2 regions of the Arthrobacter sp. CG_A4 genome follow, and region 1 is predicted to be linked to the other one. Evidence: predicted binding sites of a transcription regulator. Region 1 holds the regulator's gene; the other holds the start of a gene.
What was found. Region 1 encodes LexA, which represses DNA repair genes until DNA is damaged. Its sites were predicted from a motif close to TCGAACANNTGTTCGA; they were not measured.
Positions count from the first base shown of each region.

Region 2: uvrA (excinuclease ABC subunit UvrA) is a predicted target of LexA. The motif match lies at 5,407-5,422, and genes of this name have one in related genera.

Region 1 covers NZ_JAXCID010000014.1:47,960-55,983, reverse strand. Annotated here, with positions in the region: gene hflX (GTPase HflX) at 193-1,761, shown strand; gene RCH07_RS08090 (ATP-dependent DNA helicase) at 1,754-3,967, shown strand; gene lexA (transcriptional repressor LexA) at 4,402-5,151, opposite strand; gene RCH07_RS08080 (LysM peptidoglycan-binding domain-containing protein) at 5,502-5,927, shown strand; gene RCH07_RS08075 (histidinol-phosphate transaminase) at 5,996-7,114, shown strand; gene hisB (imidazoleglycerol-phosphate dehydratase HisB) at 7,200-7,826, shown strand; gene hisH (imidazole glycerol phosphate synthase subunit HisH) at 7,823-8,024, shown strand, end outside.
Region 2 covers NZ_JAXCID010000058.1:1,300-9,323, forward strand. Annotated here, with positions in the region: gene uvrC (excinuclease ABC subunit UvrC) at 1-814, opposite strand, end outside; gene RCH07_RS17695 (lysophospholipid acyltransferase family protein) at 902-1,570, opposite strand; gene RCH07_RS17700 (HAD hydrolase-like protein) at 1,557-2,312, opposite strand; gene uvrA (excinuclease ABC subunit UvrA) at 2,390-5,230, opposite strand; gene RCH07_RS17710 (GntR family transcriptional regulator) at 5,471-5,860, opposite strand; gene RCH07_RS17715 (ABC transporter ATP-binding protein) at 5,869-7,650, opposite strand; gene RCH07_RS17720 (ABC transporter ATP-binding protein) at 7,854-8,024, opposite strand, start outside.

The DNA of each region.
Region 1 (8,024 bases):
CAGGCAGCAACTCATATCAATGATTTCCCTCCCTCATCCCGCCGCTCCACACGGAGCCCACTCTGCCCCCGGCACCGCCGCCGGCATACCAGGAGGACCCGTTTGACCGATAGTCGTCAGCCCAGCGCGAATACCGCCCCACACAGCACCGATCGGCACTATTCTGAAACTGCCGAACCTTCAAAGGAGACCATGACCAGCCAGCCCAACACCGGACCCGATTCAGCAGCCCCGGACATGAGCCCCGCGGAGATCCAGGCTGTCATCGACCGGATCCTCTCCAAGGACACCCCCGCCCGGACCGAGGCCCCGGCTGCCGCCGAGTCACGGCCGGTGCTCGGCAAGGCCCAGGCGATCTCCGGGCCGGACGCGGAGCACGGCAACTACGATGGCGACCAGCAGGACCTCGAAGAACGGCACGCCCGACGCCGGATCGGCAGCCTGTCCACCGAACTCGAAGATGTCACCGAAGTCGAATACCGGCAACTGCGCCTTGAGCGCGTTGTGCTGGCCGGTCTCTGGACCGAAGGCACCCTCGCCGACGCCGAGAACTCGCTGCGTGAGCTCGCAGCCCTCGCCGAGACCGCAGGCTCGGAGGTCCTCGACGGTATTGTCCAGCGCCGCGCAAAGCCCGATCCCGGAACTTTCCTCGGATCCGGCAAAGCCCAGGAACTCAAGGACATCGTGATGTCCACCGGCGCGGACACCGTCGTGGTCGACGCCGAACTGGCCCCGTCCCAGCGCCGCAGCCTGGAAGACATCGTCAAGGTTAAGGTCATTGACCGCACGGCCCTGATCCTGGACATCTTTGCCCAGCACGCCAAAAGCCGCGAAGGCAAGGCCCAGGTGGAACTGGCCCAGCTCGAATACCTGCTCCCGCGCCTGCGCGGCTGGGGTGACTCGATGTCCCGCCAGGCCGGTGGCCAGGTGGGCGGCGCAGGCGCCGGCATGGGCTCGCGTGGTCCCGGTGAAACCAAGATCGAACTGGACCGGCGCCGGATCCGCACCCGGATGGCCAAGCTGCGGCGCGAAATCGCCGCGATGAAACCGGCCCGGGAAACCAAGCGCGCCAACCGCCGTCGTAATGCCGTGCCGTCAGTAGCGATCGCCGGGTACACCAACGCCGGGAAGTCCTCGCTGCTGAACCGGCTGACGGATGCCGGTGTCCTGGTGGAGAACGCCCTGTTCGCCACCCTGGACCCGACAGTCCGCAAGGCTGAAACCTCCGACGGGCTGGGCTATACCCTCGCCGATACCGTGGGCTTTGTCCGCTCGCTCCCCACCCAGCTCGTGGAGGCCTTCCGCTCCACCCTGGAGGAGGTTGCCGACGCGGACCTGATCCTGCACGTCGTCGATGTGTCCCACCCGGATCCGGAGGGCCAGATCGCCGCCGTCCGCAAGGTGTTCAGCGAAGTCGACGCCCGCAAGGTCCCGGAAATCATCGTCCTGAACAAGGCCGACGCCGCCGACCCCTTCGTGATCGAACGGCTCAAGCAGCGCGAACCGCGCCACGTGGTGGTCTCGGCACGCACCGGTGAGGGCCTTCCGGAGCTGCTCAAAGCCATCAGCGACGGCATCCCGCGGCCCAGCGTGAAGCTGGAACTGATGATCCCGTACGACCGCGGAGACCTGCTCAGCAAGTTGCACGAGACCGACGCCGAGATTCTCAGCCTCGACCACGGGGAATCCGGCACCCGGGCCGTCGTAATGGTGCGCGAAGGATTCGCTGCTGAACTGGATTCGTTTATCAGCAATGACTGAGGCAGCGGTGACGGGGCCGGACCCGGAGCGGGCAGGCCCCGCCGGGGACGACTCCGCAGGGAACGACTGTGCCGGCGACGGATCTGCCGGCGGGACCCGGGCTGGTGAAAATCCTGACGGAGCTGACGGACACGGGCCGGCAGCAAAAAAGGCGGTGGGTAGAGTCCAGCCGCACGGCGAGGAGTTCGTCATTGACCTCCTCGACCGGGCAGTTTCCGGCATGGGCGGCCAGAGCCGTGACGGCCAGCATGAAATGGCCCGGCAGGTGGCGCGCGCGATCGACAGCGGAGACCACCTGCTGGTCCAGGCCGGCACCGGCACGGGCAAGTCCCTCGCCTACCTGGTCCCGCTGATCGCCCATTCGCTGGTCAGCCAGAAACCAACCCTCGTCTCCACCGCCACCCTGGCCCTCCAGACCCAGATCGTGGGCCGCGACCTGCCCCGGCTGCTCAAGACCATCACCCCTGCCCTGGAGCGGCCCGTCAAGGTCGCCCTGGTCAAGGGCCGCTCCAACTACGTCTGCCGGCACAAGCTCGACGGCGGTTTCCCCTCCGAGGAGCCCTCCGAGGGCCAGCTCTTCTCCCTCGGCGAGGACACGTCCGTCCCGCATTTTGCCGCGGCCATGGGCGGCGCGTCCTCCCAGCTGGGCAAGGAAGTAGTCCGGCTCCGCGAATGGGCCGAGGCGACCGCCTCGGGCGACCGCGACGAGCTGATGCCCGGCGTGACCGACCGCGCCTGGCGCCAGGTATCCGTCACCTCGATGGAATGCCTCGGGGCGCAGAAATGTCCGCTGGCGGGCGAATGTTTCAGTGAACTGGCCCGGCAGAACGCCGCAGACGCCGACGTCGTCGTCACTAACCACGCCATGCTGGCCGTCAGCGCCTTCGAGGGCCTCGCCGTGCTGCCCGAGTACGACGTCGTGGTGGTTGACGAGGCGCACGAACTCCAGGACCGCGTCACCGGCGCCGTGTCCGGGCAGCTCTCCGTGGCGATGGTGAATGTTGCCGCTTCAGGGGCGCGGAAGCACACCGGCATTACCGTTGACGCGCTGAGCAATGCAGCGGCCAACCTCGAACTCGCCATTGAAGGCGTCCCCGGCGGACTTATGCCTAACGGCCTCAACAGCGAACAGCTGGACTGTGTGGACCAGTTGCGTGATGCCTGCCGCGCCGGGCTGTCCGATTCCAAGGGGGACAGCGCCAACACGGCCGACGGCGGACGTCAGCTCGCCCGCTCCCGGCTCATGGTCATCCTGGAACTCTGCGAACGGCTGCTCGCGGCCCGGGAAAACCGTGAAGTGGTGTGGTTTTCCCGCACCAGCACCTTCGACCCGGCGCAGGGGTACTCCCAGCCGGACGAGTCCGCTCCGGCGCTGATCAACGTGGCGCCGCTGAGCGTCGCCGGCCGGCTGCGCGAGGGCCTGTTCGCGGACCACACGGTAATCCTGACCTCGGCGACCCTGGCGATCGGCTCGGCGTTTGAACCGGCCGCCGGCGGCCTTGGACTGGTCGGCCCCGGCGCGCCCAGCTGGACCGGCGTCGACGTCGGCTCGCCGTTTGAATACCCCAAGCAGGGGATTCTTTACGTTGCGAAGCACCTGCCCAAACCCGGCCGCGGCACCTCCCCGGAAGCGCTTGATGAGCTGGAGAAACTGATCCGGGCCTCCGGCGGCGGGGCCTTATGCCTGTTTTCCTCCCGCCGCGCCGCCGAAGACGCCGCCGAGGCCATGCGGCCGCGGTTGGAGCTGAGCATTCTCTGCCAGGGAGACTCAACCATGACCGCGCTCGTGCGGCAGTTCGCCGACGAGCCGGACACCTGCCTCTTCGGGACTATGTCGCTGTGGCAGGGCGTTGACGTCCCGGGCGACTCCTGCCGGCTGGTCGTGATCGACCGGATCCCCTTTCCGAGGCCGGACGACCCGTTGATGACGGCGCGGTCCAGGGCGGTGGCCCAGGCCGGCGGCAACGGCTTTATGAGCGTGTCGGCGACCCACGCCGCGATCCGGCTGGCACAGGGCGCCGGGCGGCTGATCCGGACGACGACGGACAAAGGAGTGGTGGCGGTGCTGGACTCACGGCTATCCACGGAACGGTACGGGGGATTCCTCCGCGCCGCACTTCCGCCGTTCTGGCCCACCACCGATCCCGCGATAGCCTTTGCTGCGCTGGAACGCCTCGCCAAAGAATCCGGGCAACCGGCCGCGTAGTCGCTGCCATTCAGGGATTCCGGGTGGAACGCCCCGGCCCGGGTCGCGGCGTTCCCGCCCACTTGCTCCGGCCCGCGGGCGACGGCAGCGCCTGGACTCCGCGGACTTCCGGTGCCGGGCTGCTGACGCGGCGCATTTATCCTTGCGACGCGCAAATGCCCTGGCGCTACGGGTATTCCGGTAGCGCCACGACATCTGCGCGTCGCAGGAAAGATTGCGTGTCGTGTCCCAGTGCCCGCTCGTATTAGCCCACCCCGAGTCGGCGGACTTCGGCGAAAGACCCGAAACAGGGAGCACTCCGATTCTGAGTGCCAAAGGTAAATGCTCCGTCACATGATGTGACGGAGCATTTACGGTCAAACCGAAAAGTGAGGAAGCGTTCTGTTGTCCACCGCGAAAGGTGAGCGAGCGTCAGAGCCGGTATCTGATTTTAGCTAGAGGGAGCGGAGGACCGAGACCACCTTGCCCATGATGACGGCGTGATCGCCGAGGATGGGCTCGTACTGGGTATTCTGCGGCAACAGCCACATGTGGCCGTCGCGTTGGCGGAAGGTCTTGACCGTCGCTTCGTCGTCCAGCAGAGCGGCCACGATGTCGCCGTTGACGGCGTCGCTCTGCCGGCGTACCACCACCCAGTCGCCGTCGCAGATGGCGGCGTCGATCATCGAATCGCCTGCGACTTTGAGCATAAAAAGCTCACCATGACCCACCAGCTGGCGCGGCAGCGGCATCACGTCCTCGACCACCTGGTCGGCGAGAATAGGGCCGCCGGCAGCGATCCGGCCCACGAGCGGCACCATAGCGGTATCCGTGGCGCTGGTGAGCTCGGAGACGGACAACCCGCCCACGGAGCGCAGGCCGCTCGGTTTCCCGGCTCCTGAAATCCTGGTGGCCCCCTCATCCAGGGTCAGCGGCATGAGCACTTCCATGGCACGCGGACGCTTGGGGTCGCGCCTCAGGTAGCCCAGCTTCTCGAGCTGGGACAACTGGTGGGTGACGCTGGAGAGGCTTGCCAGTCCAACCAAGTCGCCAATCTCACGCATGGACGGCGGGTAGCCGTTCTCCGATACCGAGCGCTGGATGGTTTCCAGGATCTTCTTTTGCCGGATGGTGAGGCTCTTCGGGGGCCGGGCTGCCTGCGGGTTCCGCTGGCTGGCCCTGCCGCCGGTGGCTTGTGCTGCCATATTCGCCAACGCCTTTCCCTTATGCCCGGCTGTCGTCGCTGCAGTTGCCGCAACGTACGGCTCTGTTTGTCGGACTTTGTCAGACCCTGCTGATCAACTGCAGATGCGGTTGTCCTGTGACTCCAACGTAGGCCAGCCGCAGCAGTTTTTCAAACATTTGTTCTAGCGAGTCTCGACAATGTTCGTCGATAAGTGCTAAAACAGAACTAGCGAAGTTCGAATATGTGTTCGACTCCAGCGATGTTCGGACAGGGCACGACGTTCGGTTCTATGTTCGAAGGTTAGGCCGGTTGGCGGCAAGTACGTGCAGTACGCCGGGCGGCACCGTATGGTCCAGGAGGGCTCAGTTCATGTCAGCATCAAGCGCGTTTCACGACACATTCGGCTACACAAATGACCGCGGAGAGGTATCCGGCGATGGTCGTTCACTCCGCGGGCACGGCTCCGCGGCCCGCACCAGGCAGGCGCCGCTGCGGTTGACCAGGCGCGGACGCTTCGTCTTTTTCGGCGTTCCCCTTATCCTGCTGGCCGCCCTTATTCTCTCCTTCAGCGGCTTTCTCAATGCGCCGGCCAGGGCCTCCGAGTCCGCCGCCGATCTGCGGTTGACCCCGGCTGTTTCGGTCACCGTCCAGCCCGGAGACTCGCTGTGGGCGATCGCCGGAACAGTGGCTCCGGAGCGTGACCCCCGCGATGTGGTGGCCGACATTCTCCAGCTCAACAACCTCGAGGCGGCCCGCGTGGTTCCAGGCCAGTCACTGGTCGTTCCGGCCAAGTAACATCACTGGTGCAGTCCGTCAGGCGTCGCAGTTTCAGGGCTCGTCGCCGTCTCGCTTAAACTAGTTGAGTGACTGACCAGTTAGAACGCCTGAATCGACTCCCCCTCCGGACCAATCTGCGCGGGCTGAGCCCGTACGGTGCACCGCAGTTGGAGGTGCCGATCCTGCTGAACGTCAACGAGAACACCCATGGTGTGCCGGCCGATGTCCGCGCCGCGATTTCCGAGGCCGTGACCATCGCGGCAGCCGGACTCAACCGATATCCGGATCGGGAGTTCACCGAACTGCGCGGAGCCCTGGCGGACTACCTCGGGCATGGCCTGGGTGCGGAGAACATCTGGGCAGCCAACGGATCCAACGAGGTCCTCCAACAGATCCTCCAGGCCTTCGGCGGACCGGGCCGTACCGCCCTCGGCTTCCCTCCAACCTACTCCATGTACCCGCTGCTGGCCGCCGGGACGGACACGGAATACATCGCCGGGGTCCGCGCCGAGGGCTACGGCCTCAGTGCCGAATCGGCAGCCCGCCAGGTCCGTGAACTGCAGCCCAATATTGTGTTCCTGTGCTCCCCGAACAACCCCACCGGCACCGGGCTTGGCCTCGACGTCGTGGCAGCGGTCTATGAAGCGGGCGAAGCCAGCCAGGCCGTGGTGATCGTTGACGAGGCTTACCACGAGTTCGCCCACGACGGCACGCCGAGCGCCCTCACGCTGCTGCCAGGCCGGGAGCGGCTGATTGTCTCGCGCACCATGAGCAAGGCGTTTGCCCTCGCGGGCGCACGGCTGGGCTACATGGCGGCGGCCCCCGAAGTCGCCGACGCCCTGCGCCTCGTCCGGCTGCCGTACCACCTGTCCGCCATCACGCAGGCGACAGGCCTGGCCGCGCTAAACCACCGGACCGCGCTCATGGCCGACGTCCAGGACATCAAGCGCCAGCGTGACCGGATAGTCTCCGAACTGCAGCGGATGGGGCTCAAACCCGCGGCCTCCGAATCCAACTACGTCTTCTTCGGCGGCCTCGGGGATTCGCACGAGACCTGGCAGGAACTTCTGGACGCCGGGGTACTGATCCGCGACGTCGGCATCCCCGGGCACCTGCGTGTCACTGCCGGCACTGAGACGGAAACCACAGCCTTCCTCGAAGCCCTTGAGAGGATACTGACCAGCCGCGCAGCACAGCAGGCCTAGACTTGAGCGCGGAGCCCGCAACCCCCGCCCGCGAGTCCGGCGCCGCAAGCCCTACACCCCGCCTTCAGCCAAAGGACACCTCAACATGAGCAACACCGGATCAACCGCTGCACTGGGGCGGACCGCGCGTATGGAACGGACCACCAGCGAGTCAACTGTCCTGGTCGAGATTAATCTGGACGGCACCGGCGTCTCGGATATCAGCACCTCGGTTCCGTTCTACGACCACATGCTGACGGCGCTGAGCAAGCACTCGCTGATCGACATGACAGTCAAGGCGACGGGGGACACCCACATCGACGTGCACCACACGGTGGAGGATGTTGCCATCACTCTCGGCGAGGTCCTGCGCACAGCACTGGGCAACAAGGCAGGCATCCGGCGCTTCGGCGAGGCCACGGTTCCCCTGGACGAAGCCCTGGCGCACGCCGTTGTCGATGTTTCCGGGCGCCCTTACCTCGTGCACGCAGGGGAGCCCGCCGGCCAGGAATATCACCTGATCGGCGGTCACTTCACCGGTTCCCTGACCCGCCACGTCTTCGAGGCGATCACACTGCACGCCGGGATCTGCCTGCACATGAACGTGACCGCCGGCCGGGATCCGCACCACATCGTCGAGGCCCAGTTCAAGGCCTTCGCCCGCGCCCTGCGTGCGGCCATAGAATCCGATCCGCGCGTTGAGGGAATCCCCTCCACCAAGGGTGCGCTGTGACCGGCAAGGTGCTGCAGGACGGCGCCATCATCAACCCCGACGCCGGCAGGAAGCCCGTCTCGCCCGAGGGTAAGCCCACCGTCACGGTGCTGGACTACGGCTCCGGCAACATCCGCTCGGCCGTTCGCGCGCTCGAGCGCGCCGGGGCCGAGGTCATCCTCAGCGCCAAGCCGGAGGACGTACTTAACGCCGATGGCC
Region 2 (8,024 bases), on a different contig from region 1:
CCTGGACGGCGGCCTCAAGCTCGTCCTCGTGCAGGGCGAAGACGTCCGCGTCGGTGCCCTCGGCGAGGACAACAGCGTTGCGCTCGAAGACCTTCTTGAGCGCCACGATGTCGTCCCGGATGCGGCCGGCACGCTCGTAGTCGAGTTCCGCGACGGCGGCGGCCATGTCCTTTTCCAGCCTCGTGACGAAGGGCTTGGCCTCGCCGCCCATGAACGTGCAGAAGTCCTCGGCCAGGGCGCGGTGGTCCGCGGCGGAGATCCGGCCGACGCACGGGGCGGCGCACTTGTCGATGTAGCCGAGCAGGCAGGGCCGGCCGCTGGCCTCGGCGCGTTTCAGGACGCCGGCGCTGCAGCTGCGGACCGGGAAGACCCGCAGCAGGGTGTCCATAGTGTCCCGGATGGCGCCGGCGGTGTAGGGGCCGAAGTACCGGGTGCCCTTGCGGCGCTCCCCGCGCAGGACCTGGACCCGGGGGTACTTCTCACCCATGGTGACGGCGAGGTAGGGGTAGCTTTTGTCGTCCCGGAACATCACGTTGAATCGGGGCTTGAACTCTTTGATCCAGGTGTATTCGAGTTGCAGGGACTCCAGTTCACTCCCGACGACGGTCCATTCGACGCTGCTCGCCGTGTGGACCATCGCATAGGTTTTGGGCAGCAGCCCGGCGGGATTGGCGAAGTAGGAATTCAGCCGGGATCGGAGACTCTTGGCCTTGCCCACATAGATGACGCGCCCGTGCGGGTCGCGGAAGCGGTACACGCCCGGATTGGTCGGAATCTCACCCGTCTGGGGTCGGTAACTCGCTGGATCTGCCACAGTCCAAGTCTACTGAGCCGGCTGCGGTGTCTCTTACAGGGCTGACCCGGGCACCCGCTGCGTGACGGCCGAGCTGGCCCGTCCGGGCTATTCCGCCGTTTTGCTCTGGTTGTAGCTCGAGGACCGCTCCTGGCCGCTCAACCCGGCGATCGCATCCATGATTCGGTCGGTGACCTGGCGGCGGGCCGGGAGCGAATGGTCCGGGCCGGTTTTGTCGAAGTACAGCGGTTCGCCAACCTTCATGGTGAAGTGCTGCGGTTTGACCGATTTGCTGTCCGCCGGCTGCAGGTTTTCGGTGCCGATCAGGCCCACCGGGATCACCGGCGCCCCGGTGGTCAGGGCCAGCCAGCCGACGCCGGTGCGGCCGCGGTACAGGATCCCGTCGCGGGAACGGGTGCCCTCGGGATAGATGCCGATACCCTTGCCTGCGTCCAGTATCTCCAGCAGGGTCTTCAGCGCCTGGACGCTGGCCGCCTGCTCGCCGCGCTCGACCGGGATAGAGCCGACGGCCTCGAAGAAGGACTTCATGACCCGGCCCTTGACACCGCCGGTGGTGAAGTATTCCGCTTTCGCGAAGAAGGCTACCGGGCGGGGCATGAGGGCCTGGACGATCACGCTGTCCAGGAAGGAGAGGTGGTTCGGCGCCACGATGAACGGGCCCTCTTTCGGCACGTTTTCGAGTCCGATGACCGTGGGGCGGCAGGTCGAGGCGACAAGCCCCCGTGTGGTCCAGCGGATAGCGTCAAACATTGCCATTGATGGGCACCTCGTTCAGGGTCTGCAGTGCGTCGGTGTCCAGGGCACCAGCCAGGATGAAGTCCCGCCTGACGATGATCTCGTGGAGAACGGCGGTGTCCGGAACGACCGCCACGGCGCCGGCCCCGCGGAGTTCGCCGTCGGCCGCAAAGCCCCAGCCTACCCCGATGCAGTCAAGGCCGTTGGCGGCGGCGCCGGCGACGTCCTGGGCGCGGTCCCCCACCATAACGGCGTGTTCTGTGTGCGGACCGGACACCGCTTTCAAGTCGGCCAGTGCGGCGGCTACAATGCCGGCCTTGCCTGAAGCACCGCCCGCTGCTGCCTCGTCGGCGGCCGAGCCGCGGATGGAGTTGAAGAGGCCGGCGATGCCGTGGTGGTCCAGAACGGTGCGGGCGAGGCCCTCGGGCTTCTGGGTGGCGACGGCGATGGGACGGCCAGCCGCTACGAAGGCTTCCAGCAGGGACAGGATGCCCGGGTAGAGCCGGCTCTGCGCGATGCCGGTGGAGCGGTAGTGCGCCCGGTAGATCCGGATGGCGTCGTCCAGTAGGGCGGCCGGAACCCCGGCGGTCTCCGTCAGGGCATGACTGAGTTTCGGGCCGATCATCGTATCCATCAGGGCTTTGTCCGGCACGCTGAGCCCGAGCTCAGTGAGGGCCGCCGCGATTCCGTCCGCAATGCCCTGCGCCGGATCGACAAGAGTGCCGTCCAGGTCAAAGATCACGGGCACTGTTGTAGGGTTCACCGGCCTAGTTTCTCATGTGCGAACGTATGCCGGTAATTCGCATGCTTCAACGGGAATACTTCCGGGGATTCTGCAGCCTAAGCGAGGATGTCGGCCAGGAAGGCTGCCGTGTGGCTCTCCGTGGACCTCGCCACCTGCTCCGGGGTGCCGGTGGCCACGATGCGGCCGCCGCCGGACCCGCCGTCGGGCCCGAGATCAACCACCCAGTCCGCGCTCTTGATGACGTCGAGGTTGTGCTCGATCGTGATGACGGTGTTGCCCTTGTCCACGAGGCCCTGGAGCACCAGGAGGAGCTTCCGGATGTCCTCGAAGTGCAGGCCCGTGGTGGGTTCGTCCAGCACGTAGATGCTGCGCCCGTTGGAGCGTTTCTGCAGCTCCGCCGCGAGCTTCACGCGCTGGGCCTCGCCGCCGGAGAGCGTGGTGGCGGGCTGGCCCAGCCGGACGTAGCCGAGTCCGACGTCGACCAGGGTGGACAGGTGCCGGGCGATCGGCGAGAACGCCGCGAAAAACTCGGCGCCTTCCTCGATGGGCATGTTCAGGACATCGGCGATGGTCTTGCCCTTGTAGTGGACTTCCAGGGTTTCGCGGTTGTAGCGGGCACCGTGGCAGACCTCGCAGGGCACGTAGACATCCGGCAGGAAGTTCATTTCGATCTTCAGCGTGCCGTCGCCGGAGCAGGCCTCGCAGCGGCCGCCCTTGACGTTGAAAGAGAACCGGCCCGGCAGGTAACCGCGGACCTTGGCCTCCGTGGTCTCGGCGAAGAGCTTGCGGATGTTGTCAAAGACGCCCGTGTAGGTGGCCGGGTTGGAACGCGGGGTGCGGCCGATGGGGCTCTGGTCGACGTGCACCACCTTGTCGAGGTGCTCGAGGCCCTGGATGGACTTGTGCCGCCCGGCCACCTGCTTGGCGCCGTTGAGCTTGTTGGCCAGGACCTTGTACAGGATCTCGTTGACCAGGGTGGACTTGCCGGAGCCGCTGACGCCGGTCACCGCGGTGAACAGGCCCAGCGGGAACGTGGCATCCACGTTCAGGAGGTTGTGCTCCTTGGCACCGACCACCTTGAGCTCGCGCTTCTTGTCGTATTTGCGCCGCTTTTTGGGGATCTCGATCTTCTTGCGGCCGGAGAGGTAGTCGCCCGTGAGGGATTCGGTGTTCTCCAGCAGTCCCTGGTAGGAACCGGAGTGCACCACCATGCCGCCGTGTTCGCCGGCGCCCGGTCCGATGTCGACCACCCAGTCGGCTTCCTGGATGGTGTCCTCGTCGTGCTCCACCACGATCAGGGTGTTGCCGAGGTCCCGCAGCCGGGTGAGCGTCTCGATCAGGCGGCGGTTGTCCCGTTGGTGCAGCCCGATGGAGGGCTCGTCAAGGACGTAGAGCACGCCTACGAGGCCGGAGCCGATCTGGGTGGCCAGCCGGATGCGCTGGGCTTCGCCGCCGGACAGGGTGCCGGAGGGCCGTTCCAGGTTCAGGTACTCCAGGCCGACGTCGAGCAGGAAGGTCAGGCGGGCCTGTATCTCTTTGAGGACCTGGTGGGCGATCTGGGATTCGCGGCCGGTGAGCACCAGGTTGTCGAGGAAGTGCGCACAATCGCGCATCGGCAGGGCCGCGACGGCGGCAATGGACTTCCCGTTGATCAGCACCGAGAGCGACGCCGGGTTCAGCCGGGCGCCGTTGCAGGCCGGGCACGGGATCTGCCGCATGTATTCCTCATAACGGTCCCGGGCCTTGTCGGAGTCGGTTTCGAGGTGCTTCCGGTGGACGTACTGGATGACGCCTTCGAAGCCGGTACTGTACTTGCGCTCGCGGCCGAAGCGGTTGCGGTACTGCACCACCACCTTGTGGTCCTTGCCGTGCAGCACCGTTTGGCGGGTGTCCTCGGAAAGCTTGTCCCACGGGGTCTTCATCGAGAACCCGAGTTCCTTGGCAAGTCCGCCGAGCAGCCGGTTCCAGTATTCCGTCGTCGCCGTCCCGAGCGACCACGGCGCGATGGCGCCCTCAGCGAGGGAGAGTTCGCCGTTCGGAATGATGAGTTCCTCATCGACTTCGAGCTTCGTGCCGATGCCGCTGCAGGCGGAGCAGGCGCCGAAGGGGTTGTTGAACGAGAAGGAGCGGGGCTCGATTTCGTCGATGGCGAGGGGGTGCTCATTGGGGCAGGCCAGGTGCTCAGAGAACGCCCGGATCCGTTCCGGGTGGTCCGCGTCGAGATCGACGAATTCGGCAAGGATCCGTCCCTCCGCCAGGCCGAGGGCGGTTTCCACCGAGTCGGTGAGGCGCTGGCTGATGCCGTCTTTCACCACGAGCCGGTCCACCACCACTTCGATGGTGTGCTTGAACTGCTTGCCGAGCTTGGGCGGATCGCTCAGCTGGATCAGCTTGTCATCAACCCGGGCGCGTGAGTAGCCCTTCGCCGTAAGCTCCTTAAACAGCTCGACGAACTCGCCCTTACGGCCCCGGACGACGGGGGCCAGGACCTGGAAACGGGTGCCCGCCGGCAATTCCAGCAGCTGATCCACGATCTGCTGCGGGGTCTGCTTCGCGACGGGTTCCCCGCACATGGGGCAGTGCGGGCGGCCGACACGGGCCCACAGCAGGCGCATGTAGTCGTAGATCTCGGTGATGGTGCCCACCGTGGAGCGGGGATTCTTGCTCGTGGACTTCTGGTCGATGGACACCGCGGGTGAGAGGCCCTCGATGAAGTCGACGTCGGGCTTGTCCACCTGGCCAAGGAACTGCCGGGCGTAGGCGGAGAGCGATTCGACGTAGCGGCGCTGGCCCTCGGCGAAGATGGTGTCGAAGGCGAGGGAGGACTTTCCGGATCCTGAGAGCCCGGTGAAGACAATCATGGAGTCGCGCGGCAGGTCGAGGTCCACGTTGCGGAGGTTGTGCTCGCGCGCTCCTTTGACGATGAGGCGTGACATGTCCGGTCGCTTCACCTCGGGGCGGGCATCGATCACGCGGCCCGGTTGTGCGGCTCGCACCGGAACCGCGACCATCGGAACTGCACTCCCCGGAACTGCGCTCTCCGGAACTGCGGGGGTCTGGGAATCAACGGCTGGATGTTCAGCTACGGCTTTAGGCACGCTACTAATGCTAATCGAAAACTTCTTCGAATATCCATTCCCGGCTGTGTCCCGGGCCGGGGAAACCCGCCCCGTGTGCTACCGGTGCTGCTCGCGGTCGTACGCGGCTGCGAGCAACTGCACGGCCTCAGCGAAGCTCGCGCCCCGGGTCTTCGCCGCGGCGGCGAACTCGGCCGCGGCGGCGGACAGGGAGCTCCAGGCCTCATCCCGGGCGCAGACCACCGTCCCGTTCCGGCCCCGGGTGATCACGACGCCGGCACCCTCGAGTTCCTTGTAGGCGCGCGCCACGGTATGCGGCGCGACGCCCAGCTCGCCGGCGAGGCTGCGCACCGCCGGGAGCCTGGTTCCGGCCGGCAGTGTTCCGCGGTCTGCCCGTTCAATGACAGTAAGCCTGAGCTGTTCGAAGAGGGGCACGGAGCTGGCCGGGTTGGGCCGCCAGGCACCGGGAAAGGGTGTGGCCGAGGTCACTGCGGGGCTCACTGTTCCGGCCCGCCCGGTCCTTGCGGCTGTTCGCGGCCAGCGAACTGCGCCTCATACAATTTCGGGTAAAGCCCGCCCCCGACCATAAGCTCCCGATGGGTTCCGCGTTCAACGATCCGTCCTTGGTCCATGACCAGAATTAGATCAGCGTCGCGGACGGTGGACAAGCGGTGGGCAATTACGAAGCTGGTCCGGCCTTGCCGGAGCCGATGCATCGCCTGGCGGATTTGGGCCTCGGTCCGGCTGTCAACGGAGCTGGTGGCCTCGTCGAGAACCAGGATGCTGCGCGCCGCCAGTTGCGCCCGGGCGATTGAGATGAGCTGGCGCTGCCCGCGGCTCAGCGTGTCGCCGTCGTTGCCGAGCATCGTGGCGTAGCCGGCCGGCAGGGCCCGGACGAACTGGTCCACGTGGCTGGCCTGCGCCGCGGCGACGATCTCGGCGTCGCTGGCGCCGGGGCGGCCGTACTCGATGTTTTCCCGGATGCTGCCGGTGAAAAGCCAGGCGTCCTGCAGCACCGTGGCGAAGGCGGCCCGCAGCTCATCCCGCGACAGCCCTGCGATGTCCGCCCCGTCGACGGTGATCCGGCCCGAATCCAGCTCGTAGAACCGCATCAGGAGGTTCACCACCGTGGTCTTGCCGGCGCCCGTCTGGCCGACGATCGCCACGGTCTGCCCCGGCTCCACGGTGAAGGAGAGGTCCCGGACGACCGGGGTGTCCGGGCTGTAGCCGAAGGTGGCGTGCTCGAAGGTGACGCGGCCTTCGGCGCCGGCGCCGGCGCCGGGCGCCGTGATCGGCGCCGGGATCGGCGCTGCGGCCGTGACCGGGCAGTACCCGGCGGCCGCGGCGGGGCGATCGGCCGGGATCTCCGGCGCGTCGAGCAGGGCAAAAACACGCCCGGCGGAGACCAGGCAGGACTGCAGGAGGGTCAGCATGCCGCCGATCTGCCCCATCGGCTGGCTGAAGAGCCTGCTGAACTGGATGAACGCCTGGATGCCGCCGATCGTCATGGCCCCGGCGGTGACCTGGAGCGCCCCCACCACGGCGACGGCGATGTAGTTGAGGTTGGAAACGAAGACCATCAGCGGCTGCACGACGCCGGACATGTACTGGGCGCGGGCGCTGGCCCGGTTAAGCTTGTCGTTGCTGTCCTTGAAGCTGGCGGCGGACGCGTCCTGCCGCCCGAACGCCTTGATCACTTCATGGCCCGTGACGAACTCCTCCAGCTGGGCATGCAACTCCCCGGTACTCGCCCACTGCGCGGTGAAATGCGGCTGCGATTTACGGGCCACCAGCACGGTGATCAGGGTGGAGACCGGGACGGACACCAGCGCGATGACGGCCAGGACCGGTGAAATCCACAGCATCATGGCAAGCGCGCCGGAGAGCATCAGAAGGGACATGATCAGCTGGTTGAGCAGTTGGCTGAGCGCCTGGGAGATATTGTCGACGTCGTTGGTCGCGCGGCTCAGCACGTCCCCGCGGTGCTGTTCGTCGAAGTGACTGGACGGCAGCACATGCAACTTTTCCTCGACCGAGGCCCGGAGATCGTAACTGAGGCGCTGGACGGCCCTGGCCGTCAGGGCACCCTGGATCCAGCTGAACAGGGAGGCGCCGAGGTACATCAGGGATACCACTGCCAGCAGCACCGCGAGTTTCTCCTGGCTGAAGGTGCCGCCAATCACGCCGTCGACGACGACGTCGGTAGCGTCACCCAGCAGCTTGGGTGCTGCCACGTTGAGCGCGACGAAGGCGCAGGTGGCCGCGACGGCGCCGGCCATCCGCCATTTCGACGGGCGGAGGAGACCGAGCAGCCTGCCGGTGGTACCCAAACCGGAAGGTTCCCTGCCCGCGGCAAGGTCATCGGCCAGGGGCCGGTCCCCGGCCTTCGCGGTTGTGGAGGTGACGGCCGGCTGCCCGGCATCGGCATCGGCCAACGCCTCGGCCGACGGCAGGATCCCGGCCTCGAGGGCCGGTTCCCGGCTCACAGAGTCCCCTCCGGGACGAGTTGGGAGGCAGCAATTTCCTGATAGCTCGTGGAGGACTCCATCAGTTCGCTGTGCGTTCCCTGCGCCACAACGCGCCCGTTGTCCAGCACCAGGATCAGGCCGGCGTCTACGATCGTGGATACCCGCTCGGCCACGATCAGCACGGT